Regions from separate parts of the Pseudomonas sp. AC136 genome, predicted to be linked through region 3. Evidence: predicted binding sites of a transcription regulator. Region 3 holds the regulator's gene; each other region holds the start of a gene.

Region 1 (7,539 bases), 2.4 Mb from region 3:
CCGAACGGCGGCAGCTTTTTGATCAGCAGGTCGAGGCCCAGGTGGCTGCGCTCGCGCAAGGCGATCAGCGAGCCGAGGAACACCATCAGCACAAACAACCAGCGCGACAGTTCTTCCGACACGGTGATGCCCGAGTTGAAGGCGTACCGCATGACCACGTTGCCGAACACCATGAGCACCATGCCCAGCATGCACAGCACGACGATCAGCTTCAGAAAGCGGAAATACAGATCGATCATTTTTGTCATTGTTGTGATCTCGTAAGCGCCAACGCTGGGCGCCATGTTAGGGGTGTCGTTTGGTCGTGATCGTTAAGCGCCCATCGCCGAAAAATGCGCCTGCATGCGCGAGGCATCTGCCGCCGCGCCGCTGAACAATTCAAAAGCTTTTACTGCCTGGAACACCGCCATGGTGCCGCCGTCGAGCGTGCGGCAACCCAAGGCGCGGGCTTCGCGAAGCAGTTCGGTTTCCAAGGGGAAATACACAATTTCCGCCACCCACATCGGCGCACGCAGCAGGGCTTTGGGCACCGGCATACCGGGCAGTTTGGCCATGCCCATCGGCGTGGTGTTCACCAGGCCGTCGGCGCTCGCCATGGCGGCTGCCAGGTCGGCGCCAGCGCTCGCGCGGTTGCCTGGGAAATGCGCGTTGAGGTTCGCCGCCAGGTCGCTGGCGCGGCCGGCGTCCACGTCAAAAATAGTTAACTGTTCAACACCTTCAATCAACAAAGCATGGGCCACCGCTGCGCCTGCACCGCCTGCGCCCATTTGCACCACCTGCGCGCGGGCTACATCGCTCAGCCCACGGCGGAAGCCTTCGGCGAAACCCAAGCAATCGGTGTTGTGGCCGATGCGCTTGCCATTCTCGAACACCACCGTATTCACCGCGCCGATGCCGCGCGCTTCCGGCGACAACTCATCGAGCAGCGGGATCACCGCCTGCTTGCACGGGAAGGTGATGTTCAGGCCGGTGAAGCCGGTGTGCTGGGCGGCGTCGAGCAGGGCGGGCAGGTCGTCGAGGTCCATCTTCAGGGCGTCGATGTCGATCAGGCGATACAGGTAGCGAATGCCCTGAGCGTCGCCTTCATGCTCGTGCAAGGCCGGCGTGCGCGAGGCCTGAATGCCGGCGCCAATCAGGCCGGCCAGAATGCTGCGGGTGCGGGACATGGTCAGGCCTTGAGCAGATGAGCAACGTGTTCAACAGCCATGCGATAGCCGTTGCTGCCGAACCCGGCGAGCACGGCCACGGCGATGCCGGACACGTATGAGTGGTGACGGAATTCTTCGCGCTTGTGCACGTTGGAAAGGTGTACTTCGATCACCGGCAATTCGCTGGCGACCAAAGCGTCGCGAATGGCGACCGAGGTATGCGTCCAGGCGCCCGGGTTAATCACGATGGCGGCGCAGCGGCCGCGGGCCTGGTGGATCCAGTCGATCAACCGGCCTTCGTGATTGGTTTGTTCGAACTCGACGCTGAGGTCCAGGGCGCTGCCGGTACGGCGGCACAGTTCAGCGATATCAGCGAGGGTTTCGTGGCCGTAGGTGGCCGGTTCGCGGGTGCCGAGCATATTGAGATTGGGGCCGTTAAGCACCAGCACGGTACGGGGCATACAAGCGTTCTCCATTTCTTATTGTTGTTCTGGCAGGCGAGCGGCCAAAAGCGTGTAGGAGAAAATGTACTAACCGGTTAATTCGGTCAATGGGCGCTGTGTGCGCCGTTCGATAATCGACCACTTTTGCATCGGCACCGCAGTCGGCAGCAGTGCCAGTATCAGGGCGCCAAATGTTCCTTAAGGTTGCGTCGGATAAGTCGATATATTGCGCAGGAGCCAGCCGACTAGAGCTGGCCGCCTCTGCCTCGTTTTTCTGGAGACTCCCATGTTTGGATGGCTTACTCAGGCGCTGAGCAATATCAGTGTCGGCGCAAAACTGGCCCTTGGTTTTGCATCGGTGCTGCTACTCACGCTGTTAATCACGCTGGCCGGTTGGCTGGGGTTGAGCTCGGTGCTCGAGCGCGGCGACAAGCTGGCGGCCATTTCCAAACTGGGCGCCATTGCCCGCGACGTGCGTATTGCTCGCCTGACCTACGCGCAAAACAGCGACGCCGCGCATAACGCCGCCGTGGTCGACAATCTCGACAAATTCGACGCCGGCGTTCAGAGCGCCAACCAGATCATGAAGTCGCCGAACGACCTGGTGTTGCTCAAGCAGGCGGGCGATGCCAGCAGCCAGTATCGCCAAGCCTTCAGCCAGATGACCCAGGCCGTCGCCACCCGCGAAGCCCTGCGCGGCCAATTTGGCAAGTTCGCCGACGCGGCAGTTGCGGAGGTGGGCAACGTTTCGACGGCGGTTCGTGCCGAGACCGTCAGCGAAGAAAACGCCGAGCAACACCAGCAAGTGCTCGACGCCCTGATCGCGCAGAACAGCCTGATTCAAACTGCACGTTTCGAGCTGCGCGGCTTTACGTACAGCGGCCGGGTTGAGCTGCAACAGCCGGCGCTCGCCGCCATCGATCAGGCACTTGGCAACCTGAAAACCCTTTCTGACAAAGTTTCCAGCGAGCAGGCCGCCGGCTTGCAAAAAGCCGCCGACGCACTGAACGGCTATCGCGCTACGGTCGGCCAGTTCGCTGCGGCGCTGGCCAATATCGCGACGGCGCAAACCATTCTGGATGTCCAGATCAAACAGATTTTCGACGCCTGCGCGCAGCTCACCGTGAGTCAGAACACCAAGCGCGACAAGGAAGAAGCCGAGGCGAAAATTGTGCTGCTGGTGGCCTCGTTGATTGCAGTAGTGCTGGGCCTGATCGCTGCGTTGTTTATCACCCGGCAAATTGTCGGCCCGTTGCAAACCGTGCTGCGCCGTGTGGAACGCATCGCCTCGGGCGACCTCAGCCACGACATCGAAACCCGTCGCGGTGACGAGCTGGGTCAGCTGCAAACCAGCATGCAGAACATGACCTTGGGTCTGCGTGAATTGATTGGCGGCATTCGCGATGGCGTTACGCAAATCGCCAGCGCGGCAGAGCAGCTATCTGCCGTGACTGAACAAACCAGCGCCGGTGTGAACAACCAGAAAATCGAGACCGACCAGGTCGCCACCGCCATGCATGAAATGACCGCCACCGTTCAGGAAGTCGCGCGTAATGCGGAGGAAGCCTCTGAAGCGGCGAAGGCGGCGGACTTGCAAGCCCGTGACGGCGACCGGGTTGTCGGCGAAGCCGTGGCGCAGATCGAGCGCCTGGCCGTTGCCGTGGGCGACTCCACGGACGCCATGAACGAGCTCAAGCGCGAAAGCGACAAAATCGGCAGCGTGCTCGACGTGATCAAATCCGTGGCCCAGCAAACCAACCTGCTGGCGTTGAACGCCGCCATCGAAGCCGCCCGTGCCGGTGAAGCCGGTCGGGGTTTCGCCGTGGTTGCCGACGAAGTACGCAGCCTGGCGCAGCGCACCCAGCAATCCACCGAAGAAATTGAAGACCTGATCAGCGGCCTGCAAAGCGGCACTCAGCAAGTGGCGAGTACCTTGGAAAGCAGCCGCGAGCTCACCGACAGCAGCGTGCAACTGACCCGCAGCGCCGGCGATGCCTTGGGCAGCATCACCCGCACGGTATCGGCGATTCAGGCCATGAACCTGCAGATTGCCACCGCTGCCGAAGAGCAAACCGCCGTGGCCGAAGAGATCAACCGCAGCGTATTGAACGTGCGCGACGTCTCCGAACAAACCGCCGCCGCCAGCGAAGAAACCGCCGCCTCGAGTGTTGAACTGGCGCGCCTGGGTGGGCATCTGCAAAGTCTGGTGCAGCGCTTCCGGGTTTAAAGCAGAAGCTTCGCGAGCAAGCTCGCTCCTACAGGGCACCGAAATCCTGTGGGAGCGGCTTCAGCCGCGATGGCCGGGCCTGGAAATGGCGATACCTGGGCTGAGATCAAGAGCTCGCGGCTAAAGCCGCTCCTACAGGACAGCGGAATTCTGTAGGAGCGGCTTTAGCCGCGATTGGCCGGGCCTGGAAATGGGTTTCTGATCTGGGGAAAAGCTCGCGGCTAAAGCCGCTCCTACAGGACAGCGAAATTCTGTGGGAGCGGCTTTAGCCGCGATGGCCGGGCCTGGAAATGGCGATACCTGGGCTGAGATTAAAAGCTCGCGGCTAAAGCCGCTCCTACAGGTTAGCCGCCCGCTATTTACCACCCACCGCCACCGCCACCCCCACCGCCGCCACCTGACGATCCGCCGCCGGAAGAACTGCTGCTGCCCGAGCTTGAGCTCGAACCAGAAGACGGGCTCGGCGGCGGTGTCGAGGCGCTGCTGGCGGCGGCGAGCAGGGCGCCGCTCATGGCGGCCGGCGTGGTAAAGCGGCTGCTGTCGCGGTACCACGAGGGTCTGTAGGTCGGCTCGCTCCACTGCACGGCGCCGCTTTCTATGGCTTCACTCAGTCGGGCGGTCCATTGCTCTTCCACGCCCAGCGCCATGGCGTACGGCAGGTGCCGCTCGTACAAGGCGATGCTCATGGCTGGCGCATCGGCGGCGCGGGCCAGGCTGTCGCTTTCGGCCAGTTGTAGGTAGTCGCGGTAGCCTTCCAGTGCATCGAGTGTGGCGCGGCCTTCTACGGTCGGCGCTTCCAGCCAACCTCGGAACAGTACGATCAACACCAGCATCGTCACCACGCTGACCGTGGCGATGGGCGAGGTGGTGTTGAACATCAGCACCAGCAGGCTCAAACCGCCAAAGCCAAATGGCAAACCGAACAGCAGCGGCACCACGCCGATGAATTGGCGCGGCGTGCCCGTCAGCATGCGCCAACCCCAAACGCTCAAGCCGACACCGACGGAAATCAGCACGATCGGAAAAATACTGAACAGCACCACCGGGTCGCCGAGCAGCCCCATCGCCACAAACGCTAGCAGGGCGCCCAACAAGCCGAGCCACCACGGTTTGCGGTTTTTGCTGAACAGCGTGTCGCCCCATTCGCGGAGCTTTTCGCTGTGGGCATCCAGCGCATTGCTCAAGGCTCTGACGTACTTCTCACCAACACGAATCTTCTTCGCTCCGCCGTCAAACAGCTTGTCGAACAGCGCCTGCTCGTGGGGCTGCGCCTGCGCATCCAGCTCTCCTTTGCTGACAATAAACGCGCGCCCGGTGGGTGAGTCGGCAATGCTCAGCACCTTGCGCCGCGCCAGGTCCGTCACGGTGATGGTCATGGCTTCGAGGTTGCTGAAGTCTGTGCTGAAGCCTTTGTTCCAGACGTAACCGGCAGCGGCCGGGCTGAGGCCTTTCGGCGCGTCATAGCGGGGCACGATGATGCCCTTGGCGGGGTCGCGACCGACCTTGTTCCACCAGCGGTAGTAGTAGGCAAACAGCCCCAGCGCAGCGAGCACGGCGATGAGTACGTTGAGGTTGTCCCACACCAGTCTGGCCGCGCGCATGAACGCATTGGGGCGCTTCACCAGGCCCGCTTGCCAATCCAGCGCGACGGTAAACCCCTCTTCGGCTGCGAGCGGCTGGGTGGTCGCCAATTTCACAACGTTGTCGCGCTGGCTCACCACCTCGTAAGCGCGGCCGCTGCGGTTACCGGTATAGCCGGTGTAGCCCGTCATCTGGTCGATACGCGCGCCTTCCGGCAGTTCCACCGTGGCGGTGGCCTGCATGATCGGAAACTTCCACTGATTGCCGGTGAGGTTCCAATACAGCTCGTCTTTGTTCGCGGTGAAATGCAGCTGCGCATCCATGCGGTATTGCAGCTCGTACACGTGCTGGCCGGGCTCGACATATTCCTCCGGCGAACCCAGGTAATAACGCACGCCCCAGCGCTGGCGCTCTTTTTTAAACGGCTCGCTGACGCCGTCGCGCGTCACGCTCAGCAGGTCCACGGGCGTTTTGCGCACCAGCTCCATTGGCAAGCTGTAGGTGGTGGGAATGTCGCGGTAAATGCCGTGGCGAATTTCGTCGCCCGTGGCGGTCACTTGGATGCGCTCGGTGATCAGCAGGTTGCCGCTGGGCTCGACCTTGACGGTGATGTCGAAATGATCGATGCGCTCTTTGTCGACGCGCGAGCTGCTGTCGAAAAGGCTTTGCGCTGATACCTCTTGCTCGGCGTCGACAACAATCGTGTCGACCTCCTCGTCAGCGGCGAACAACGGGCTAAAGGGCAGCAGGCAGCAACTCAGTGCGAGTGCGCGCAACAGGCGGGCAGGCATATCAAAACTCCATTTTTGGCGGCTGGGCCTGGCTGGCGTCGTCCAACGAAAAATACGCGGCGCCGGTAAAACCGAATGCCTTGGCGATCACATTGCTGGGCACCGACTCCACCAACACATTCAATTCGCGCACCGCGCCGTTGTAGTAGCGGCGGGCCATTTGAATGTGCTCTTCCACTTCGCTGAGGCTGCGCTGCAAATCCAAAAATACGGCGTCGGCCTTGAGATCGGGATACGCCTCGGCGCGGGCAAACACCTGCTTGAGCGTGGCCGACACCTGGCTCTCCGCCGCGCCACGCTCCGGGGCGCCAGCGGTCTCGGCGCGTTGCGCCTGGCTGCGCTGCTCGGTGAGGGCGGCTAGGGTGCCGCTCTCGTAGGCCATAAAGCGTTTTACGCAGTCGACCAATTGCGGAATCAGGCTGGAGCGGCGTTTGAGTTGCACGTCAATGTCGCTCCACGCGGCGGCCACCCGAGCCCGGTTGAATACCAGGCGGTTGTAGCCGTAAATCACGCCGGCGGCCAACACCCCCAGCGCCGCGATTACGACCCACATCATCGTTCCCTGCATTGCCTCATTCCTCGTTGCGCGCTGGCGCGTATCTGGCTGGCGATCCTACTGCAAAAACGAGCGCAGTCGCTGGATTTACGAATCGACCTACGCCATGGCGCTCCGCGTCGTAACGCCTCGTCTTGGCCTTGTCCGTACGGTCTTGCTCCTGAAATTTCACGCGTCGAGCGGACACAGGAGAGCAACTACGATGAGCAAAGTTGAAGTGATGTTGGTGGTGGCGGGCGTGCTGCTGATGGCCTTGGCGGCAGCGTTGCTGGTGGTGCATCGGCGCACGGCCGATTGTGTCGATGTGGCCACTCAGCATTGCCACGACGCCGCGTTCGTTTATCAGGGCGGCGGCAAGCTGGCGCTGCTGCTGGCCTTTTCAGTTTTTCTGATCGCCGCGTTGCTGGGGCTGCTTCGTCATTCCGAAGGCCCACGGCGCTAGTCTTTAACCGGCACCGGAAATGAAAAACCCCGGCGCGTGGGCCGGGGCTTAAGGGTTTCACTGCGCGGTTCTTATTCGACCGCTTTAACCATATCTTCGATTACTTTCTTCGCGTCGCCGAACACCATCATGGTCTTGTCCAAGTAGAACAGTTCGTTGTCCAGACCGGCATAGCCGCTGGCCATCGAACGCTTGTTGACGATGATAGTTTTGGCTTTGAACGCTTCCAGAATTGGCATGCCGGCAATCGGCGAATTCGGATCGTTCTTCGCCGCCGGGTTGACCACGTCGTTGGCGCCCAACACCAGCACCACGTCGGCCTGACCAAACTCGGAGTTGATGTCTTCCATC
Region 2 (7,539 bases), 2.3 Mb from region 3:
TTCAGGTCCTAGCGATGGCAACATCGTGGAAGTTCGAGTCTTCTCCTGGGCACCAATTTAGACTGAGGTACTACCAACCTCAGCAACAAAAAGACCGGCATAGGCCGGTTTTTTTGTGCCTGCGATTTGGCCAATGGCGAGCGTTAAGGAAGCCGGGAACGCCCGACCTCCCCAACGAACGCGCCGTTAAACGCGGAACTGACCCAAGCTGGATTTAAGCCGCGACGCCAACCCATCCAGCACACGACCGCTCGCCGCTGTCGCCGCACCCGCTTCGGCGGCACGCTGCGCTTCTGCGTGAATAACCTCTACGCGACCTCGAACTGCATCGGCACCTTCGGCTTGATGCGCGGCCGCCTGGGTGGCCGCCTTTATTGCGGCGTGAACGTCATCCACCGCCGCCTGCACCGACAACTGCAACCGCTCGCTGTCACGCAGCGCTGCCAAGCCTTCATTAGCCTGCTGACCGGCGCGGCCGATCACCGACACCGCCTCACGTGCCCCTTGCTGGAGAGCGGTGATGTGCGACTGGATATCGCCCGTGGACTGCTGCGTCTTGCTGGCCAGCGCGCGCACCTCGTCCGCCACCACAGCGAAGCCTCGACCGGTCTCGCCCGCTCGCGCCGCCTCGATGGCCGCGTTGAGCGCCAGCAGGTTGGTTTGCTCGGCGATGCCGTGGATAACGGTCAGCACCATTTCGATTTGTTCGCTCTGACGCGCCAGTCGCTCGATCACCGCCGACCCGGCATCAACGCGGGACACCAGCTCCTCAATCAAGGCGCCGACTTTCGTGGCGATTACGGCGTTCTCGTTGGCGTCCTGGCGAATCGACACTACGCGCTGCAAGGCCGCCTGCATAGCGCGACTTTCAGCCTGCGCATCGCCAGCCATCACCGCCAACGCCTCGAGACTGCCCGCCACCTCATCACGCTGACGTTCAGCAGCCGCTTCGGCCGCAACGCTGCGAGTGGCCAGGCCTTTGATTTCGACGCCAGTGCTGACCGCGACCTCGCCCGCCTCACGCACGATGGGCTGCAATTTCTCGACAAAGCGATTCACAGCGATGGCCATGTCGCCAATCTCGTCGCGGCTGGTGACTTCGATGCGACGGGTCAAATCGCCCTCGCCCGCTGCCAAATCGTTCAGCGCAGCAATCTGCAAGTGCAGCTTGCTCACCACCCGCCGCCCCAGCACGATCGCCAGCGTCAGCAACACGCAAAGGCCCACCAGCACCAAGCCCAAACCGATGCGCCATTTCAATGTGGCAGCGGATTCCTGAACGGAGGTACGAGCGCCGTCGGCCATGCCGGCCGTTTCGGTTTGTGCCGCTTTCAATCGCGCCGTCAGAGCGGCGGTACTTTCAGTAGCAGCGCCCGACAGGCTATCGGCGACCAACTGATCGCCACTGGCAATCAGCGCGGAGAAACGTTTGTCGAGCGCGACCAACTGCTGCTCTACCGAGGCGGTGGAAACGCCCATGAGCACCTTGCCGATTTCCACGCCGTTAGGGCTGATGGGCGCTTCGATGAGGTAAACGGATTTGTCGTTACGCGCCGCGTTGAGCACTTTGTCCAATGCCCGCTCGCCCTCGCCTTTATCCATTAGCGCTTTGATCAGCGGATTTTCGCGGTTTAGGTAACGGGTCAGATGTTGCCCTTGCGCATCGTCATACACCACGAACAGCACGTTCGGGTTGCGTTGCGCGCGCCGGGCAAATTCGGAAAGCGCGGGACCGTCGTTATCCCACATCGCACGCGGCGCCACCGCCGCCAACAGCTGCGCCATGTCGTTGGCCGAATCTTTGAGGTTCTGTTCGAGCGTGGCGCGCATTTGCGCCTGCTCTTCCTTCAAGCGCGAAGAAAGGCCGGCGGCGAGGCGCTCGCGGGTGCGTGTCGATAAGGTGCCCAGGCCCGAAGACAGTTCGCGCCCCGCCTCCTCCAATTCGGACTCAAGCCGCTGGGTGTCGGAACCCAGGCGCGCGCCCAGATCGACCTCCAGCGCACCGACCGTGCTCCGAGTTAGTGCAACGGCCACCAGGACCTGCACCAGCAGTGCAATTCCGAGTGCAATGAAGACCGGGCGCAGCAAGCGGCTACGCAAGAGAGAAACGATGGCTGACACGACAAACCTCCAATATCCGTCACCTGATGTGACGGCAACTGCTGGGATAACTTGAGCACAGCAAGTGCCATGCCGCCACACCTGACCAGACGCTCAGAAACGAAAAAGGGCCGCCAATTGGCGACCCTTTTCGTTAACCGTCGTAAGCGACGGCGCTAGCCCTTAGGCGAACGGATGACGCAATACGATGGTTTCGTTGCGGTCCGGGCCAGTGGAGATGATGTCGATCGGCGCGCCGACCAACTCTTCCACTCGCTTGATGTAGGCGCGGGCATTGGCCGGCAGTTCATCCAGGCTCTTGGCGCCCAGCGTCGACTCGCTCCAGCCCGGCACTTCTTCGTACACCGGCTCCAGGCCGATGTAGCTGTCAGCGTCAGTCGGGGCGTCGATCACCGCGCCGTTTTCGTTTTTGTAACCCACGCAGATGCGGATGGTTTCAAGACCGTCGAGCACGTCCAGCTTGGTCAGGCACAGGCCCGAGATGCTGTTGATTTCGATGGCACGACGCAGGATGACGGCGTCGAACCAGCCGCAACGACGCGCACGGCCAGTGGTGGCGCCGAACTCGTGGCCACGCTTGGCAAGGAACGCACCGACATCGTCGAACAGCTCGGTCGGGAACGGACCCGAGCCAACGCGCGTGGTGTAGGCCTTGGTGATACCGAGGATGTAATCGAGGTACATCGGACCAAAACCTGAACCGGTGGCGATACCGCCGGCGGTGGTGTTGGAGCTGGTGACGTAGGGATAGGTGCCGTGGTCGATGTCGAGCAACGAACCTTGCGCGCCTTCGAACATGATGTCTTTGCCGTCGCGGCGCATGTCGTGCAACACGGACGTCACGTCGGCCATCATCGGCTTCAGCAGCTCGGCGTATTCCATGCACTCGTCCAGGGTTTTCTGGAAGTCGATGGCCGGCTCTTTGTAGTAATTCACCAGCACGAAGTTGTGGTAGTCCAGCAACTCGCCGAGCTTGGCGGCAAAACGCTCGCGGTGGAACAGGTCACCTACTCGCAGACCACGACGGGCCACTTTGTCTTCGTATGCCGGGCCGATGCCACGACCGGTGGTGCCGATTTTGGCTTCGCCACGGGCGCGCTCACGGGCCTGATCCAGCGCCACGTGGTACGACAGGATCAGCGGGCAGGCCGGGCTGATACGCAGGCGATCGCGCACCGGAACACCCTTCTCTTCCAGCTTGATGATTTCGCGCATCAGGGCGTCAGGTGCAACCACCACGCCATTGCCGATCAGGCATTGAACGCCGTCACGCAGTACGCCCGACGGGATCAGGTGCAAGACGGTTTTTTCGCCGTTGATCACCAGGGTATGACCTGCGTTGTGACCGCCCTGGTAGCGAACGACCGCAGCCGCGTGCTCAGTCAGCAGATCAACGATCTTGCCTTTGCCCTCATCACCCCATTGGGTGCCCAGGACGACGACATTCTTACCCATAACACTTGTCCTCTTCGAAGCTTGATGCCGGCCGCAGCCGACGGAAATCTTTAATTAGCCAACGGCGCCACTTGCCAGCGCCCATCGACGAGAACCAGCTGGCGATCGCAGCCTGCCTCGCGCGCAGCAGAAACTTCCTGCCCCGGCAGCGCCTGCACAACACGCGTGTTTTGCCCGCGCAACTGGCGAACTGCCTTCCATAGATACAAATCGTGATTGTCTGGCGCCCAAACCCCAGCCTCTGGCTCGTCGAGCTGCATGGAGCCTAGCGTTACCAGAGTTTTAAGGTCGGTCGAAAAACCGGTGGCCGGACGAGCGCGACCGAAGTCAGCGCCGATGTCATCGTAACGGCCGCCTTGCGCGATGGACTGGCCAACACCGGGAACGAACGCCGCGAACACCACACCGGTGTGATAGTGGTAGCCGCGCAGTTCGCCGAGGTCAAAGTACAGCGGCACTTCGGGGTACCGGCGCTCAAGGGTGTCAGCAATGGCGATCAGCTCGTCCAGCGCCAGGTGCACGTCTTCAGGCGCCTCGACCAGGCAGGCTTGCGCCAGGTCCAGCACTTCGCGCTCGCCGCACAACTCGGCGAGGGCGCGCAGCATTTTCTGCAATTCAGCGGGCACGTGCTCAGTGAGCGAAGCCACTTCATCGACGGCTTTTCGCTGCAGCGCATCGAAGAGCTGCTGCTCGACTTCACCGGAAAGACCCGCCGCGCGGGCAAGACCCCGGTAGATGCCGACATGACCGAGGTCGATATGCACGTCAGGAACGGCGGCAAGCTCAAGCATTTCCAGCAGCAGGCTGATCACTTCAACGTCACTGGCCGGGCTGGCATCGCCGTACAGCTCGGCGCCCAGTTGAATCGGGCTGCGCGAGGTTGTCAGCGCGCGCGGCTGAGCATGCAGCACGCTGCCGGCGTAGCACAGACGGTTCGGGCCTTCGCGACGCAACGTATGCGCGTCGATGCGAGCCACTTGCGGCGTGATGTCAGCGCGAAAACCCATCTGCCGACCGGTTTGCGGATCGATCACCTTGAAGGTGCGCAAGTCCAGATCCTGGCCCGCGCCGGTGAGCAGCGATTCCAGGTATTCAATATGTGGAGTGACGACGAACTCATAGCCCCAGCGCTGGAACAGATCCAGCACCTGGCGGCGGGCCGCCTCAATGCGCGCCGCTTCCGGCGGCAGTACTTCCTCGATGCCATCTGGCAGCAGCCAGCGGTCTACCGTTGCCATTTCGCCATTCCCCTCGTTGCGGGCGGCAGCCATTAATGAAGCCAGTAAAGGAGGACTGTTCCCAGCAACATGCTGGCAAGCCCGATTAAACGTAAGTGACGATCAGACAGCTGTAAAAGCTGCATGAATGTCTCACGCCAACCTCGTGGATATAGGAACGGCAGGATGCCTTCCAGCACCAGCACTAAACACAACGCGATGCCGAGTTCCTGCCACATGGTTCCCACAGACGCAAAAAAGCCGGGAATTTCCCGGCTGACCAATCATAACACGTTTCCCTGACGGGTCACCCCGACGGACGACTAGCGTCCGCCGGAAACGACTGACATCAAGGTTTTGATTTCTCCAAATACCGGAAGAAATCGCTGCTTGGATCGAGGACCAATACGTCACGCTTGTCGGCAAAGCTCTCGCGGTATGCGCGAAGGCTGCGGTAGAAACCGTAGAACTCTTGGTCCATGCCGTAGGCTTGCGCGTAAATGGCAGACGCTTTCGCATCGCCATCACCGCGCATTTCTTCCGCCTCACGATAGGCTTCGGCCAGGATCACACGCTTCTGGCGGTCGGCATCGGCACGAATGCCTTCAGCCAACTCTTTACCTTTGGCGCGATGCTCGCGAGCTTCGCGTTCACGCTCCGAACTCATACGGTCGAACACGCTGCGGTTAACTTCCTTGGGCAGGTCGATCGCTTTGACGCGAACGTCGACCACTTCGATGCCCAATTCTTTCTGCGCAGCCTTGTTGAGCGTTGCAGTTACGTCAGCCATCAACGCATCCCGCTCACCCGACACCGATTCGTGCAACGTGCGCTTACCGAACTGGTCGCGCAGCGAGGCTTCAAGACGGCGCGACAAACGTTCGTCGGCAATCAACTTGATCCCGGACGTCGCGGTGTAGAAACGCTCAGCATCGAGCACACGCCATTTGGCGTAGGCATCGACCATCAGCGCTTTCTTTTCCAAGGTCAGGAAACGCGAAGTGGAGGAATCCAGCGTCATCAAACGCGCATCGAACTTGCGCACCTGGTTAACGTACGGAATCTTCACGTGAAGGCCAGGCGCTACGTCGGTTTGCACGATGCGACCGAACTGCAGCATCACCGCACGCTCGGTTTGCGCGACGATGTAGAAGCAGTTCCAACCAACCAGCACAGCGACAATGGCGACGATCAGGACGGCCAGTGATTTATTGCTCATCAGCGAGTCTCCCTTGTCCGCAGATCACGCTGTTGCAAATCAGCATTCACGCGCGCGCCCAAATCAGCGGCGGCAGCATTGCTGGAAGCCCCCTGAGCAGGTGCAGCGCCACGGCTATCGATCATCTTGTCGAGCGGCAGATAAAGCAGATTGTTCTGCCCTTTCTCGCCGGTCACCAATACTTTGCTGGTGTTGGTCATCAGCTCTTGCATGGTGTCGAGGTAGAGACGCTCGCGAGTCACTTCAGGCGCCTTGCGGTACTCGGCTACAAGCTTGGTGAAACGATCCGCCTCACCCGTAGCACGGGAAACCACCTCATCGCGGTAACCGCTAGCGTCTTCAATCAGGCGTTGAGCCTGACCACGCGCTTCCGGCACTACGCCGTTGGCATACGACTCAGCCAGATTCTTCTCACGCTGCTCATCTTCACGGGCACGAATCACGTCATCGAAAGCTTCCTGAACTTCACGCGGCGCGGCAGCGCTCTGCAAGTTCACCTGCGTAACGGTGATACCGGTTTTGTAGGTATCCATGAAACGCTGCAGGCGCTCTTTGACTTCGCTGGCCATCAGTTCACGGCCTTCGGTCAGCACCTGGTCCATTGCGGTGGAACCCACTACATGACGTACCGAGCTGTCGGTGGCCTGCTGCAGGCTCACTTCCGGCTGGTCAACGTTAAGCACGAACTCTTGCAGGTTGCTGATCTTGTATTGAACGGTCAGCGGCACCTCGATGATGTTCTCGTCTTCGGTGAGCATCTGCCCTTGCTTGCTGTAAGCACGCTCGCGGGTGACGTTCTCTTGGAACTTGCGATCAATCGGAGGGAAATAGATGTTGAGGCCTGGGCCGACAGTTTCGTAGTACTTGCCGAAGCGCAGCACGACGGCTTGCTCCTGCTCGTCGACGACATAGACGGCGCTGTACAGCCAGATGGCTGCCACCACGGCAACGACCACAGCGATAAGGCCAAAGCCACCGCCACCGCCGCCACTGGAACCGCTATCGCTGTCACGTTTTTTACTGCCACCGAACAGTCCGTTCAGACTGTCCTGCAGCTTGCGGAAGGCTTCGTCGAGATCCGGTGGACCTTTGCGGTCACCGCCGCCCTTGCGTCCACCCCAAGGGTCTTGATTATTCGAGTTGCCACCCGGCTCATTCCAAGCCATAGCGCTCTCCATACTGATAAAGCAAAGACGCGCCCACGGCGCGCCCGCCAATGCTACAGATGCCGTCCGGCAGCAGCAAAGCCGCAGTCGCAGGCTTTATTGCAAAGTGTGTTGCTCTAAAAACTCTGACGGCTGCCAGCCTTCACGGCTGATCAAGCGGTTCAATTCAACCCGCGGAACCCGCACAGACAGCAAGCTCGCGCCGTGCTCATCATGCTCTTCGGTTTGCACAACGCCCAACTCAAAAAACTGAGCGCGCAGGCGCCCCAACCGTTGCGGCAGGCACAAAGTGCCGACAAACAAATCATTGCCGAGCAGCTCAGCAACCGCTTGCTCGAGCAAATCCAGGCCACGGCCGTCA
Region 3 (7,539 bases):
TGCGTTCGCGCACTTCAGAAAACATGCCGTTGACGGCATCAAGAGCTTCGAGAACGACGTCCATCAATTCCGAGTCAACGCGCCGCTCACCCTTGCGCAGGATGTCGAACACGTTTTCGGCAATGTGGCAGCACTCCACCAGCTCATTGAGCTGGAGGAAGCCGGCGCCACCTTTGACGGTGTGGAATCCGCGGAAAATCGCATTGAGCAGATTGGAATCATCCGGGCGGCTTTCCAGCTCGACCAATTGTTCCGATAACTGCTCAAGAATTTCGCCGGCCTCTACCAGGAAGTCCTGGAGGATTTCTTCATCGGCGCCGAAGCTCATCTGTGTGCTCCCTAGAATCCCAAGCTTGATAGCAGATCGTCCACGTCGTCCTGATTGGAAGCGACGTCTTCACGCTTATCGGCATGAATCTGCGGACCTTCACCATGAGAAGGCTCTTTTTGTTGTTCTTGCTCGGCGCGCAGCACGGCATGGTCGTGCTCGATACCTGCGAAACGGTCCACTTGGCTGGCCATAAGCACCAGTTTCAGCAGGTTGCTTTCCACTTCGGTAACCAGTTGCGTAACGCGCTTGATCACCTGACCGGTGAGGTCCTGGTAATCCTGGGCGAGCAAAATGTCGTTGAGGTGCCCCGACAATTTGCTGCTGTCACGTTCGCTTCGGGCGAGAAACAGTTCGATGCGTTTGGCCAATTCGCGGAACGCTTCGGCACCCAACTCGCGGCGCATAAAGCGACCCCAGTCGGCGCCCAGCGCAGTGGCTTCATCGTTGAGATCGTTAACCAGCGGCGCACTCTGCTCCACCAGATCCATGGTGCGATTGGCCGCTTTCTCGGTCATCGTCACGACATAGTTCAGGCGTTCGGTGGCATCGGTGATTTGCGACACTTCCTTGGCATGTGGAACGCGTGGGTCAAGTTGGAAGTTGACGATGGCGTTGTGCAGCTCACGCGTCAGTTTTCCCACTTCGTGGTAAAGACCACGATCACGCACTTTGTTGAGCTCATGAATGAGCTGCACCGCTTCGCCAAAATTACCTTTTTCAAGGCTATCAACGAGCTCGCGGGCATTGGATTTTAGGGACGACTCAAGGTCGCCCATGGGTAGATCGTCGTGCGCCATATTGCCCCCACGGCCGGGATCAGCCGTTAACACGCTCGAAGATTTTTTCGATCTTCTCTTTCAGCACTTGAGCTGTGAACGGCTTCACTACGTAGCCATTCACCCCGGCCTGCGCCGCTTCGATAATCTGATCGCGCTTGGCCTCGGCGGTCACCATCAGCACCGGCAGGTGCTTGAGACGGTCATCGGCGCGAACCGCACGCAACAGGTCGATACCGGTCATACCCGGCATGTTCCAGTCAGTGACGAGAAAGTCGAAGCTGCCGCTTTGCAGCATGGGTAAAGCGGTGGTTCCGTCATCAGCCTCAGCGGTGTTGGTGAATCCCAAGTCACGCAAGAGGTTCTTGATGATCCGTCGCATCGTTGAGAAGTCGTCAACGATGAGGATTTTCATGTTTTTGTCCAAGTCGACCTCCGTACAGTCCTAAACGCACCCAGCACCTGGATGCGCGTTGAATCGAGAAACTGGCAGTGCCGCTCAGCTAGCGCGCCACTCGCTCAAGCGTGCACGCAAACGAGCGGCACACTGGCTATGCAACTGGCTGACCCGCGATTCGCTGACCCCCAGCACTTCGCCAATTTCCTTGAGATTCAGTTCTTCGTCGTAATACAGCGACAACACCAACTGTTCACGTTCAGGCAGTCCAGAGATGGCCGCCGCCAATGCCGATTGGAAGCGTTCATCTTCCAGATCGCGCGAAGGCTCGAAGTGGGTAATGCCAGCGTCTTCACGCAGACCTGTGTGCTCGCCGTCCTGAAGAAGGTCGTCGAAACTGAACAAGCGGCTGCCCAAAGTGTCGCCAAGAATGCCGTAGTAATCCTCGAGACTCAATTGGAGTTCGGCCGCAACTTCTTGATCTTTAGCGTCTCTACCCGTTCGGGCTTCAATTTTTCGGATTGCGTCACTGACCATGCGACTGTTGCGGTGCACCGAACGCGGTGCCCAATCGCCCTTGCGTACCTCATCCAGCATAGATCCACGTATGCGAATGCCGGCGAAAGTTTCAAAACTGGCGCCTTTGCTGGAGTCGTATTTCTTTGACGCTTCAAGCAGACCGATCATGCCGGCCTGGATCAGATCTTCCACCTGCACGCTTGCCGGCAAACGTGCCAGCAAGTGGTAGGCGATGCGTTTGACCAGAGGCGCGTAACGCTCGATCAACTGGTGCTGGGAGTCCTGCGCCTGTGCCTTGCTATACATACGGAGCCCATTGCCTGATGTCATACGGCCGTATCAGCAAGCGGTTGCTGGACCAGACGCTCCACGAAGAACTCCAAGTGCCCACGCGGATTGGCTGGTAACGGCCAGGTGTCGACCTTCTGCGCGATGGCCTTGAATGCCAGCGCGCACTTGGAGCGAGGGAAGGCCTCATAAACTGCGCGTTGCTTCTGTACCGCCTTGCGTACCGACTCGTCGTAAGGCACAGCGCCGACGTATTGCAAGGCGACGTCGAGGAAACGATCAGTCACTTTGGTCAGCTTAGCAAAGAGGTTGCGACCTTCCTGTGGGCTGTGCGCCATATTGGCGAGTACGCGGAAACGGCTCATGCCGTGGTCGCGGTTCAGCAGTTTGATCAGGGCGTAGGCGTCGGTGATGGAAGTGGGCTCATCGCACACCACCACAATCACTTCCTGGGCCGCGCGCACAAAGCTCACCACCGCATCGCCGATACCGGCGGCGGTGTCGATCACCAATACGTCGAGGTTGTCACTGATGTCGCTGAACGCCTGAATCAGGCCAGCGTGTTGCATGGGCGTGAGCTGCACCATGCTTTGCGTGCCAGAGGCTGCCGGCACGATGCGGATGCCGCCCGGCCCTTGCAGCAGCACGTCGCGCAGTTCGCATTCGCCACTGATGACGTCGGCCAGGGTGCGCTTGGCCGACAGGCCCAACAGCACGTCGACGTTAGCCAGGCCCAGGTCGGCGTCCATCAGCATCACACGCCGACCGAGGTCAGCCAGGGCCAGGGAAAGATTGACCGATACATTGGTCTTGCCGACGCCACCCTTGCCGCCAGTCACCGCGATCACCTGTACGGGATGCATACCCATGTTATCTACACACCTTGTCTAGCTCGACTGAGGCCACTTGGCTGATTACGTTCAGGCCCGGCACCGGGCCCACCTGAACGACTAAATTTCGTTACTGCCTTGCTCTACAGCGAATCAGCCTGCGCGACGCGCCGGGTTCTGGTACAGCCCGGCGAACATGTCGGCCATGGCGTCTTCGCTGGGCTCCTGAGGCGCCTGCAAACTCACGGCGCGGCTCACCAACTGATGACTGCGTGGAACGTGCAAGTCATCTGGAATGCGCGGACCGTCTGCCAGATAGGCTACCGGTAGATGCTGGCTTATAGCCAGACTTAAAACCTCGCCCAAACTGGTCGCTTCATCGGCCTTGGTAAGAATACAGCCAGTCAGACCGCAACGCTTATAGCTATGGTAGGCCGCCTTGAGCACTTGGCTCTGGCTGGTAGCGGCCAGCACCAGATAATTTTTCGATTTGACCCCACGACCCGCCAAGGTTTCCAACTGCATGTGCAGCGCCGGATCATTGCCCGGCAAGCCAGCGGTATCGATCAGCACCACACGCTTGCGCGCCAACGGCTCCAGCGCTTGGGTCAACGAGGTACCGGGGTCCACCTGGGTCACTGACACATTAAGAATGCGGCCCAAGGTTTTCAGCTGTTCCTGAGCACCGATGCGGTAGCTGTCCATGCTCACCAGCGCCACGTGTTGCGCGCCGTATTTCAAAACATAACGCGCCGCCATTTTTGCCAGTGTAGTGGTTTTACCCATACCAGCCGGGCCAACCAGCGCGATCACCCCGCCCTCTTCCAGCGGCTCGACTTTCGGCGTTTTGATCGCGTGTGCCAGGTGCGCAAGAATCATGCGCCAGGCCTGACGCTGCTCGGACACGGCAGACACCCGTTCCAACAACACGCGCGACAATTCTGCCGGCAAGCCCATGCGTTGCAGACGACGCCACAGCGCAGCCTGTTGCGGACGGCGACTTTGCATCTGACCCCAGGCCATCGAGCCCAGTTGCACTTCAATCAGCTCGCGCAGGCCGTTCAATTCGAAACGCATGGCATCAAGGCTGCGCTGGTCGGTTGCCACCGCCTTCGCAGGTTCTGGCGCAGGCGCGGCAGCCGGTTTTGGCCGCTCTGGGCGCACGAACGAGGCCGGCAATTCTGGCGCAACGATCGATTCATTGGCGAACAACTGGCCGTCTTTCATTTTTTCGCCGGCCACACGGGTCGCCAGATCGGCTTGCGCCGACACCAGCATCGACTGCGTGCGACGCAGCTCGTTCTCAAGCTCAGGGTTCGGCTGGCGGGCAGGCATCACCGGCGCCTGGTAGTCCAGGGCCGCGGTCAGTTCCACGCCTCCGGCGACACGGCGCGTGCCGATGATGGACGCATCGGCGCCCAGCTCATCGCGAACCAACTTCATGACTTGACGCATATCGGCGGCGAAAAAGCGTTTAACTTGCATGACCTAAGCCTCAGTTCAGTTCTGACCCACCGTGGCAACGATGGTGACCTGCTTGTTGTCTGGGATTTCCTGGTACGCCAACACGTGCATGGTCGGTACTGCCAACCGTGCGAACCGCGAGAGCATCGCCCGAACCGGACCGGCTACCAGCAGAATCGCTGGCTTACCGAGCATTTCCTGGCGTTGCGCGGCGTCCACCAGGGAACGCTGCAGCTTCTCGGCCATGCTCGGCTCCAAAAGAATGCCATCCTCGGAGCCTTGACCGGCCTTCTGTAGGCTATTGAGCAATATCTGTTCCAACCTGGGTTCCAAGGTGATCACAGGCAGCTCCGGCTCTAGTCCCACAATGCCTTGGACGATTGAGCGCGACAGCGCGACGCGAACTGCGGCCACCATGGCGGCGGGATCTTGACTCTTCACGTTGCTGATGGCTTCGGCAATGGAACGGATATCCCGCACCGGTACCTGCTCTTGCAGCAACGATTGCAGGACCTTGAGCAGGGTCGACAGCGACACCACGCCCGGCACCAGTTCTTCCGCCAGTTTCGGCGAGCCTTTGGCCAGCAACTGCAGCAGTTGCTGCACTTCCTCGTGGCCGAGCAATTCATGGGCATGTTTGTGCAGCACCTGATTCAGGTGCGTGGCGACCACGGTGCTGGCGTCCACCACGGTGTAGCCCAACGACTGCGCCTGATCGCGCTGGAACTGGTCGATCCACACCGCTTCCAGACCGAACGCCGGATCTTTGGCGGCCACGCCGTTGAGCGTGCCGAACACCTGGCCAGGGTTGATCGCCAATTCGCGATCCGGGTAGATCTCGGCTTCGGCCAGGCTTACGCCCATGAGCGTCAAACGGTAGGCGTTGGGCTGCAAATCGAGGTTGTCGCGGATGTGCACCGAGGGCATGAGGAAGCCCATCTCTTGTGAGAGCTTTTTGCGCACGCCTTTGATCCGCGCCAGCAACTGCCCACCCTGGTTACGGTCCACCAGCGGAATCAGGCGATAACCCACTTCCAGGCCCACCATGTCCACCGGCGTTACGTCGTCCCAACCGAGTTCTTTCACTTCCTGGGCGCGCTGGGCTGGCAGCAGTTCCTGTTGGCGCTGCACTTCCGCCACTTCGGCGACTTTGGCTTTGCGTTGCTTGTTGGCGATCCAGTAAGCGCCGGCAGCGGCAACCAGGCCGAAGCTGAGGAACGAGAAATGCGGCATGCCGGGCACCAGGCCCATGGCGATGATCAGCCCGGCCGCCACGCCCAAGGCTTTCGGTGAGGCGAACATTTGCCGGGTAACTTGCTGGCCCATGTCTTCCGAGCTGGAAACACGGGTCACCATGATCGCGGCAGCGGTGGACAGCAGCAGCGATGGAATCTGCGCCACCAAACCGTCACCGATAGTCAGCAAGGTGTAGATGCGGCCGGCGTCGCCAAAACTCAGGTCGTGCTGGACGATACCGATGGCCATGCCACCGATCAGGTTGATAAACAGAATCAGCAGACCGGCAACGGCGTCACCGCGTACGAACTTGCTCGCACCGTCCATGGAGCCGTAGAAGTCGGCCTCTTGCGATACTTCGCTGCGGCGCAGCTTGGCTTGCGCCTGATCGATCAGGCCAGCGTTGAGGTCGGCGTCAATCGCCATTTGCTTGCCGGGCATGGCGTCGAGGGTGAAGCGCGCGCTCACCTCGGAGATACGGCCGGCACCCTTGGTCACTACGACGAAGTTGATGATCATCAAAATCGCGAACACCACGATACCGACCACATAGTTACCGCCGATCACCACCTCACCGAAGGCCTGAATCACCTTACCGGCCGCGTCGTGGCCTTCCTGACCGTGCAGCAATACAACGCGGGTCGAGGCCACGTTGAGCCCCAGCCGCAGCAGCGTAGCGGCCAGCAAAATGGTCGGGAATACGGCGAAATCCAGCGGTCGCAAGGCGTAGATCGCCACCAGCAGCACGACGATGGCGAGCGCCAGGCTGAAGGTAAACAGCACGTCCAGAATGAACGGCGGCACCGGCAGCATGACCATACCGAGCATGACCACCAGCAACAGCGGAATGCCGATATTGCCCTGACGCAACCCCGCCAGGTTGCCCCGAAAATCCCCGATCAGTTGTGCGCGATCTATTGCCACAAGCCCATTCCTCGCCATTCAAACTTTTGACGCAAACGCGTCGCTAGCGGGGCTTTTGCAAGAAGTCGTCCAACTTCTTGAAGGGAGGCAAGGTTCTTTGTTTTCAGGTCCGGCCAATCGAGGCTGAAGCCTCTCCCACAATGGAATTCGCGAGCCTGTGGGATTTGCAAGAAGTCGTCCAACTTCTTGAAGGGAGGCAAGGTTCTTTGTTTTCAGGTCCGACCAATCGAGGCTGAAGCCTCTCCCACAATGGAATTCGCGAGCCTGTGGGATTTGCAAGAAGTCGTCCAACTTCTTTAAGGGAGGCAAGGTTCTTTGTTTTCAGGTCCGGCCAATCGAGGCTGAAGCCTCTCCCACAATGGAACTCGCGAACCTGTGGGAGAGGCTTCAGCCTCGATTGGCTATTCGTCGCGACGCAGGTCTGGCGGAATGGGCAGATCTTTCAGGGGATCAGGCCGCTTGCCTTTGCCTGAACGGAATTGGCGCAATTGGTAGACGTAGGCCAACACCTGCGCCACCGCCAGATAAAGCCCCGCCGGAATCTCGCGGTCCAGATCAGTGGAGTGGAAAATCGCCCGCGCCAGGCCAGGCGATTCCAGCACCATCACTTTGTGTTCGTTGGCGATCTCGCGAATCTTCAGCGCCACAAAGTCGCCACCTTTGGCCAGCAGCACCGGCGCCCCGCCTTGCTGCGGGTCGTACTTGAGCGCGACGGCAAAGTGCGTCGGGTTGGTAATGACCACGTCGGCCTGGGGCACGGCGGCCATCATGCGG
Region 4 (7,539 bases), 3.3 Mb from region 3:
CGACGACCATTGCCGACGTCGTTCATTTCCTGGCGCTAAGCCCTGAAGTTATCTGCGAGAAATACAGCGATAAGAATGCATTTGAGACGATGCGCAACCAGTTGAAATCCACCATCAGCATCGCCAGCAAAAAACTGGCCGAAGAGATTTCCGCTATCAATGAACGAGCGCCGCGAGCCAAGGCGCTGAGCGAAGCGTGGTCACAGTATCGGGACCTGCTGATGAAATCGATCGAAGAGCAAAGTGCCCCCGCCACAAAAGTAGCGGACCAGCTCGGGTTCATCATCGGCGTGTTCTGCGCCTTTGGCATTTTGATGTTTCTGGCGGTGCGGATATTCCCGTCAGAAATACAAGTGGAGCTGATCGCCTCGGGCCAGGTCATTCAATTCGCCACCGTGATGGTGATATTGATCGTGATCTGCGTGCTCGGCATGTCGAAGCTGCTAACCGAAAACACCTTAGGCACCTTGCTGGGTGGGATAGGCGGGTATGTGTTGTCCCAAGGCGTGGGCCGAGCGGTCAGTAGAGCCGCGGTCCGCGACCATGCGGCGCATAACACCAAACCCTGAAACGCAAACAGGTGGTAGGGCTCCTTCGCGAACCCAACCACCTGACGTTTTCGCTGAACACTGAGGAACCGCTACTCGGGCTGTACGGGCACTACCTCGACAACTTCAACCGCTTCCACTGGCTGCCCGTCGTCATACATATCCGACTGTTTATAGAAGTCGTGGACATGACGCAGCAGCACCATGATTACCGCCGCCACCGGCAGCGCGAGAAGAATGCCGGTAAAGCCAAATAGCTGACCGCCAGCGAGAATGGCGAAGATCACCGCCACCGGGTGCAAGCCAATGCGGTCGCCCACCAACAGCGGCGTGAGCAGCATGCCTTCGAGCAATTGGCCGACCGTGAACACGGCGGCAATACCTAGCAAGGGGTACAACTCCGGGCCAAATTGGAACAGGCCGGCCGTGATCGCTGCGCCAAAACCAATAACGAAGCCCATATACGGCACGATGCTGGCGAGCCCGGCAATTACGCCGATCAGCAGGCCCAGCTCCAGCCCGACCAGCATCAGGCCACTGGCGTAAATCACGCCGAGGCCGAGCATGACCAGCAGTTGCCCCCGTAGAAACGCGCCAAGCACTTCGTGGCATTCGCCCATCAACTGCACGATGAAGCCTTCGCGGCTGCGAGGGAGCAGGCCACGCAGCTTGGCGACCATGACGTCCCAGTCGCGCAGCAGATAAAAACTCACCACCGGAATCAGCACCACGTTGCCCAGCCAGCCGAGCAACGCCAGGCTTGAAGCCGTGGCCGAGGCCAGCACCGCGCCAACAATGTCGGTGGTTTTACCCAGGTGTTCGGTGACCGCAGTTTTAACCTGATCGAACTTCCAGAAACCGTCCGAGAGGCCAAGCTTGGCTTGTACCCATGGCAGCGCGCTGTGCTGGGCCCAATCGATCATCTGCGGCGCCAGTTCGTACAGGCGCACCAGTTGTTTGCCAAGCATAGGCACCAGCACCAGCAGGGCGATCACCAAAATCAGGGTAAATACGCTGAACACCACGATCACGGCCCAGGTGCGCGACAGTTTCCAGCGCTCCAAGCGGTCGGCCAGCGGGTCGCCCATGTAGGCCAGCAGAATGCCGATCAGAAAGGGCGAAAGTATTGGGTGAATGGCGTACAGCAGAACACCGAGCACAACCAGCGCGGCAATCCATGGCCAATGACGTGAGTCAGTCATGCTCAACAACCTCAAGGGAGAAGAATTCACCAGCCGTAATGCAGCACGTTGGTCGCCGGTGCAGGCGCCATTGGCGCAGGTGTTGGCGCAGGTGTTGGCGCTTGGCCGGCGGGCGCGGTGCTGGCGTCTACCGGCGCGGCGGCAACCGGTTCTGGCGGCAACTCGCGCAGGCGAGCCAGGGCCAGCTGCGCACGCAACTGGTCGGGGCTGGCCTTCACTTGGTAGGTCAAGCGATCACCCACGGCGCTTTGCAGGCGGGCATCGAACGGTTCCAGCAGGCGTTGCAGCTCGGCGTAGCGGTTAAGGTCGGCGCCCTGGATATCCAAGGTCAACGCTTGGGCCGCGCCTTGCGCCGCGACGAAGTGGGTGGCCAGGCGTTGGCTAACGGCGAGCATTACTGCGTCGGCCAGCGCATCGGCGTCGGCACCTTCGGCTTTGCCCTGCTCGCGGCTCTCGCCCATCCACAGCCGCCATTGCGCCTGCCATTTGCCTGCGTCTTCCTGAGCGTTTACGGCTAACAAGGCGTCGGCGCCATAGCGGGCAGACGGTTCTTTCAATGCATCGGCATTGGTCGCCGCCAGGTTTTCAGCGGTACCGGCCAGTTGTTCGTTGAGATCGGCAATTGGCAAACGCAGCGGCAAGCCACGGTTTTGCGCGGCACGTTGCAGCGCCGTGGCCGCTGGCTGGCTGTCGCCCACCAGGCTGGCGCCTTCGGCCGTGGTGTTCAGCCACCAAGCCAGCACCGCAGGGCGGTTGGCGCTCCACAATGGAATGCCGGCCTGACGCAGGCTGCGGTCGGTGCTGATGGCGTCGAAGTCGACCACCAGCACTTCAGGCGGACCATTCTCGTAAGCGTATTGGCTAACCAATTGCTGCGGGTCTTTGCGCAGTTCGGCAATGGCAGGATTGGTTAGGGCTTTGTTGTCGCCGGTCAGGCGCAGCACCAGCGTATCGAGGGCGCTGCTGAGGGCGGCGGCGCGTTCCTGCGGTTGCTGGCTGGTCACCGGTTGGCGCACTTGATACAGGTCTTCAACGCTCGCTGCCTGGGACGCGAGGCTGCACAACGACAAGCTCAGGGCGAGTAACGGGCTGAACAGTGAGGCGGACAAACGCATGATGGGCTCTCGGCTCGGAAAGGGGCGCCAGCGCTAGTGGCCAGTCGCATGACGGCGGTGCGGCGCTGCGAAAACGCGCCTTACCTTAATGCAAAGAGCCCTACCTTAAACAGGCGACTTGGGGGCTGTCGAGCGCATATAACCCGCACAACCGGCACGCCCTTACATTTGCGGCTTAACTAGCTAATCAAACGTCCCGCTCAACAAGCACAGCGGCCGGCCGATACGCAGCACATAAGCACATTAGGCGAGCAGCACAGGCGCCGTTTGGCCAACAAAGGAAGGGGTACTTGCGGTGTCGATAAAATTACGTTTGCTGCTACTAACCGGTACCGGCCTGCTGGCTGCGCTGATTCTCAGCCTGGTTGGCTTCGTGGGTAACTACCACGTGGCCGATGCCGTACGAGCCAATCAGACCAGCCTCAGTGCCCTGCGCAACCATATGGAAGCGGACATGATGCACGACGCCCTGCGCGCCGATGTGTTGGCGGCCATGTTAGTCGGGCTGGGCAAAAGCCCCACCACCGCTGCCGAAGCACGCAGTAGCCTGGAAGAACACGCCGGGCATTTTCGCGAGGTGCTGGCCGACAACCTGAAATTGCCGGTGAACGAGGCAATCAAGGCTGGACTGAACACGGTCAAACCCAGCCTTGATTCCTACATCGCTGCCGCCGAAGCCATCGTCGCCCAAGCGCTCACCAACCCCGACGCGGCACAAGGGCAGTTGCCCACGTTCAACGCGGCGTTCAGCAAGTTGGAAGGCGAAATGGCCGCCCTCAGCGAGCTGATCGAGAGCAACACCGGGCAAACCTCGAAAGACACCGAAAGCGCCATCAGCACCGCCAACCTCACGCTGACCGTTGTGTTAATAGCGAGCTTGGTGCTGTTGGTATTGCAAGGCGCATGGATCATTCGCGGCATCATGCGACCGCTGCTCGCTGCCAGTGAAATTGCCACCAGCATCGCCCAGGGCGACCTCAGCCGGCGCATCGAAGAGCCAGCTACCCAGGACGAAGCCAGCGCGCTGATCCGCAGCCTGGCCACCATGCAACGCGACCTGCGCGACATGATCGGCGTGGTGCGCAGCAACGCCAACAACGTCAACAGCCTCACCCAGCAACTCAGCGCCGGCTGCCACCAAGTCGCCAACAGCAGCACGCAACAAAGCGAGGCGTCCAACACCATGGCCGCCGCTGCCAGCGAAATGACCGCCAGCATTGAGGAAATTACCCGCCATGCCGGTCAGGCGCTGGACATGGCCAACCAGGCCGAGCGCCTGGCGAACGACGGCGGCAAAGTGATTCACCAAGTGGTGCAAGACATGGACGGCATCGCCCGCTCCGTGCAGCAATCAGCGCAGGTGATCCGCACGCTGGACCAAGAGTCCGAGCAGATTTTCAGCATCATTCAGGTGATCAAGGGCATCGCCGACCAAACGAACCTGCTCGCCCTAAACGCCGCCATTGAAGCAGCGCGGGCCGGCGAACAGGGCCGGGGGTTTGCCGTGGTGGCAGATGAAGTGCGCAGCCTGGCGGGCCGCACCAGCGCTTCGACCCAGGAAATTGCCGCCATGGTGCAGCGCATTCAAACCAGCACCCGCGAGGCCGCCAACAGCATGGAAGCCGGCGTGGCGCAGGTGGATAAAGGCATGGCCGTGACCGCCGATGTGGAACGGGCGATTCGCGAAATCCTGGCCGCCACGTTGAGCACCACGCAACTGGTGAACGACATCAGCCGCACCATCGGCGAACAAAGCCTGGCCAGCAACGAGATTGCCCATCAGGTGGAAACCATCGCCAGCATGTCGGTCAGCAACAGCACGGTAATTGGCAAAACCGCCGACACCACGGATGAACTCTCGGGTCTGGCCGGGCAGCTGTCGTTATCGGTCGATCGCTTTCGTCTGTAGGCCTGGCCCCGCGTTTTTTATTAATTTTCTGGCCATCCGGCTGCGCGGATGGCCGCCTACGGGCAAGCCTGATAAAATCGCGCGCCTTCGCAGACCGTGCCTCTTCCGCGCGCTGGCCAAGTGCCTACGCCTGTCTCGGTCGCTCCCCGAACATCCCTTTCTAAAGGCCTGGATCTATGAGCAAGCAACCCTCCATTAGCTACAAGGACGCCGGCGTCGATATCGATGCAGGTGAAGCCCTGGTCGAGCGCATCAAAAGCGTGGCCAAGCGCACCGCGCGTCCGGAAGTGATGGGCGGCCTGGGTGGCTTCGGCGCCCTCTGCGAGATCCCCGCTGGCTACAAACAGCCGGTCCTGGTCAGCGGCACCGACGGCGTGGGCACCAAGCTGCGCCTGGCCTTGAACCTGAACAAACACGACAGCATCGGCCAGGACCTGGTCGCCATGTGCGTCAACGATTTGGTGGTGTGCGGGGCCGAGCCGCTGTTCTTCCTCGACTACTACGCCACCGGCAAGCTCAACGTGGATGTAGCTGCCACCGTGGTCACCGGCATCGGCGCCGGCTGCGAACTGGCCGGTTGCTCGCTGGTGGGCGGCGAAACCGCAGAAATGCCTGGCATGTACGAAGGCGAAGATTACGACCTGGCCGGTTTCTGCGTTGGCGTGGTGGAAAAGTCTGAAATCATCGACGGCTCCAAGGTGCAAACCGGCGACGCCCTGATCGCCCTGCCTTCGTCCGGCCCACACTCCAACGGCTACTCGCTGATCCGCAAAATCATCGAAGTATCTGGCGCCGACATCGAAACCGTTCAGCTCGAAGGCAAAGCCCTGACTGAACTGCTGATGGCCCCGACGCGCATCTACGTCAAACCGCTGCTCAAGCTGATCAAAGACACCGGCGCCGTGAAAGCCATGGCGCACATCACCGGTGGCGGCCTGCTGGACAACATTCCGCGTGTGCTGCCAGACGGCGCTCAGGCTGTGGTCGACGTGGCCAGCTGGAAACGCCCGGCCGTGTTTGATTGGCTGCAGCAACAAGGCAACGTCAACGAAACCGAAATGCACCGCGTGCTGAACTGCGGCGTAGGCATGGTGATCTGCGTGGCTCAGGAACACGTGGAAGCGGCTCTGGCCAACCTGCGTGCCAGCGGCGAGCAGCCTTGGGTGATCGGCCAGATCAACGCCGGCGCAGCCGATGCCGAGCGCGTTGTGCTGAACAACCTGAAAGCCCACTAATGCCAGACGCCTCACCCTGCAACGTGGTGGTTCTGCTGTCCGGTTCGGGCAGCAATCTGCAGGCATTGATCGACGATCTCCACGGCGGTGCTGACGCGCAAGCGCACAGCCCCGCGCGGATTTGCGCCGTCATCTCCAACCGCAGCGACGCCTATGGCCTGGAACGGGCCAAGGCGGCCGGCATCGCCACCCATGTGCTCGACCACACCACTTTTACCGACCGCGAACAGTTCGACACCGCGCTCATGGCGCTGATCGACAGCTGCCAACCGCAGCTCGTGCTGCTGGCCGGCTTCATGCGCATCCTCAGCGGCGCCTTTGTGCGGCACTACGAAGGGCGCTTGCTGAACATCCACCCTTCCCTGCTTCCGAAATACAAAGGCCTGCACACCCATCAGCGCGCGCTGGATGCCGGCGACCGCGAACACGGCTGCAGCGTGCACTTTGTAACGGAGGAACTCGACGGAGGGCCTCTGGTCGTACAAGCAGTTGTGCCGGTGCGCTCGGATGACACGGCGCAAAGCCTGGCCAACCGTGTGCACGCACAGGAACACCAGATTTACCCGCTCGCGGTTCGCTGGTTTGCCACCGGCGACTTGCAACTCACCCGCGAGGGGGCAATGCTCCACCAGCAGTTGTTACCGGCCACTGGCCATTTGATTCGAACCTAGGAGACTTTATGCGTCGCGCCTTGCTGTTCGTCCTCGCCGTGCTCACCCTGCCGGCGCAGGCCCTGGAGCTGAAACCCTTTTCGGCCAGCTACACCGCCGACTGGAAGCAGCTTCCCGTTAGCGGCACTGCCGAGCGCAGTCTGCAAAAACAAGCAGACGGCCGCTGGTTGCTGAACTTCAAAGCCTCCATGTTGGTGGCCGGCCTTACCGAAGAAAGCGCCTTCCGCATCGACAACAACGCCTTCTTGCCACAAACCTACCGCTACGAACGCAGCGGCCTGGGCAAGGGCAAATCGGTTGAGTTGGACTTCGACTGGGAAGCCAAGAAAGTCATCGGCAGCGACCGTGGCGATCAGGTGTCCTTGCCACTCAACCGTGGCGTGCAAGATAAATCCACCTATCAAGTGGTGCTGCAAGCCGACGTCGCAGCCGGCAAAAAAACCATGAGCTACCAAGTGGTTGATGGCGGCGAAATTGAAACCTACGACTTCCGCGTGCTGGGCGAAGAGAAAGTCGAAACCATGGCCGGCAGCGTCGACGCCATCAAAGTCGAACGCGTGCGCGACCCCACCCAAAGCAGCCGCAAAACCGTGCTGTGGTTTGCCAAAGACTGGAATTACTTGTTGGTTCGCCTGTATCAGGTCGAGAAAGACGGCAAGGAATACCAAATCATGCTCAAAGACGGCAGCGTCGATGGCAAGGCAGTAAAGGGCAGCTAACGCCTGACCGACTGCGAAAAAAGCCCCGCCTTGTGCGGGGTTTTTTTGTGGGTGATGGAAGCAGGGAATGACGGAGGCCCATTTAATCTCCACCGTCATTCCCGCGATGGCGGCGGTCCGACGATTCGGGAATCCAGAAT

The links. Region 3 encodes FliA, which starts transcription of late flagellar genes. Its sites were predicted from a motif close to CTAAAGTTTNNNNNNNNNNNGCCGNTAA; they were not measured.
Region 1: the regulator FliA is predicted to act here: its motif matches at 1,789-1,816, upstream of ACZZZU_RS11995 (methyl-accepting chemotaxis protein).
Region 2: the regulator FliA is predicted to act here: its motif matches at 2,150-2,177, upstream of ACZZZU_RS12560 (methyl-accepting chemotaxis protein).
Region 4: the regulator FliA is predicted to act here: its motif matches at 3,065-3,092, upstream of ACZZZU_RS08060 (methyl-accepting chemotaxis protein).

What each region holds. Positions count from the first base shown of each region.
Region 1 is NZ_OZ409865.1:2,649,324-2,656,862, reverse strand. It holds gene ACZZZU_RS12010 (TRAP transporter small permease) at 1-248, opposite strand, end outside; gene ACZZZU_RS12005 (shikimate dehydrogenase) at 312-1,166, opposite strand; gene aroQ (type II 3-dehydroquinate dehydratase) at 1,169-1,609, opposite strand; gene ACZZZU_RS11995 (methyl-accepting chemotaxis protein) at 1,878-3,818, shown strand; gene ACZZZU_RS11990 (DUF2207 domain-containing protein) at 4,178-6,190, opposite strand; gene ACZZZU_RS11985 (LemA family protein) at 6,192-6,743, opposite strand; gene ACZZZU_RS11980 (hypothetical protein) at 6,949-7,188, shown strand; gene ACZZZU_RS11975 (NAD(P)(+) transhydrogenase (Re/Si-specific) subunit beta) at 7,260-7,539, opposite strand, start outside.
Region 2 is NZ_OZ409865.1:2,782,259-2,789,797, forward strand. It holds tRNA gene ACZZZU_RS12555 (tRNA-Leu) at 1-55, shown strand, start outside; gene ACZZZU_RS12560 (methyl-accepting chemotaxis protein) at 187-2,121, opposite strand; gene ACZZZU_RS12565 (adenylosuccinate synthase) at 2,284-3,576, opposite strand; gene ACZZZU_RS12570 (ATP phosphoribosyltransferase regulatory subunit) at 3,627-4,814, opposite strand; gene ACZZZU_RS12575 (DUF2065 domain-containing protein) at 4,847-5,032, opposite strand; gene hflC (protease modulator HflC) at 5,143-6,012, opposite strand; gene hflK (FtsH protease activity modulator HflK) at 6,012-7,178, opposite strand; gene hflX (ribosome rescue GTPase HflX) at 7,275-7,539, opposite strand, start outside.
Region 3 is NZ_OZ409865.1:5,037,641-5,045,179, reverse strand. It holds gene ACZZZU_RS22630 (chemotaxis protein CheA) at 1-328, opposite strand, end outside; gene ACZZZU_RS22625 (protein phosphatase CheZ) at 340-1,128, opposite strand; gene ACZZZU_RS22620 (chemotaxis response regulator CheY) at 1,148-1,522, opposite strand; gene fliA (RNA polymerase sigma factor FliA) at 1,607-2,353, opposite strand; gene fleN (flagellar synthesis regulator FleN) at 2,350-3,180, opposite strand; gene flhF (flagellar biosynthesis protein FlhF) at 3,295-4,626, opposite strand; gene flhA (flagellar biosynthesis protein FlhA) at 4,642-6,759, opposite strand; gene flhB (flagellar biosynthesis protein FlhB) at 7,167-7,539, opposite strand, start outside.
Region 4 is NZ_OZ409865.1:1,771,805-1,779,343, forward strand. It holds gene ACZZZU_RS08045 (hypothetical protein) at 1-569, shown strand, start outside; gene ACZZZU_RS08050 (AI-2E family transporter) at 641-1,750, opposite strand; gene ACZZZU_RS08055 (DUF2066 domain-containing protein) at 1,777-2,865, opposite strand; gene ACZZZU_RS08060 (methyl-accepting chemotaxis protein) at 3,161-4,774, shown strand; gene purM (phosphoribosylformylglycinamidine cyclo-ligase) at 4,951-6,009, shown strand; gene purN (phosphoribosylglycinamide formyltransferase) at 6,009-6,680, shown strand; gene ACZZZU_RS08075 (DUF3108 domain-containing protein) at 6,689-7,399, shown strand.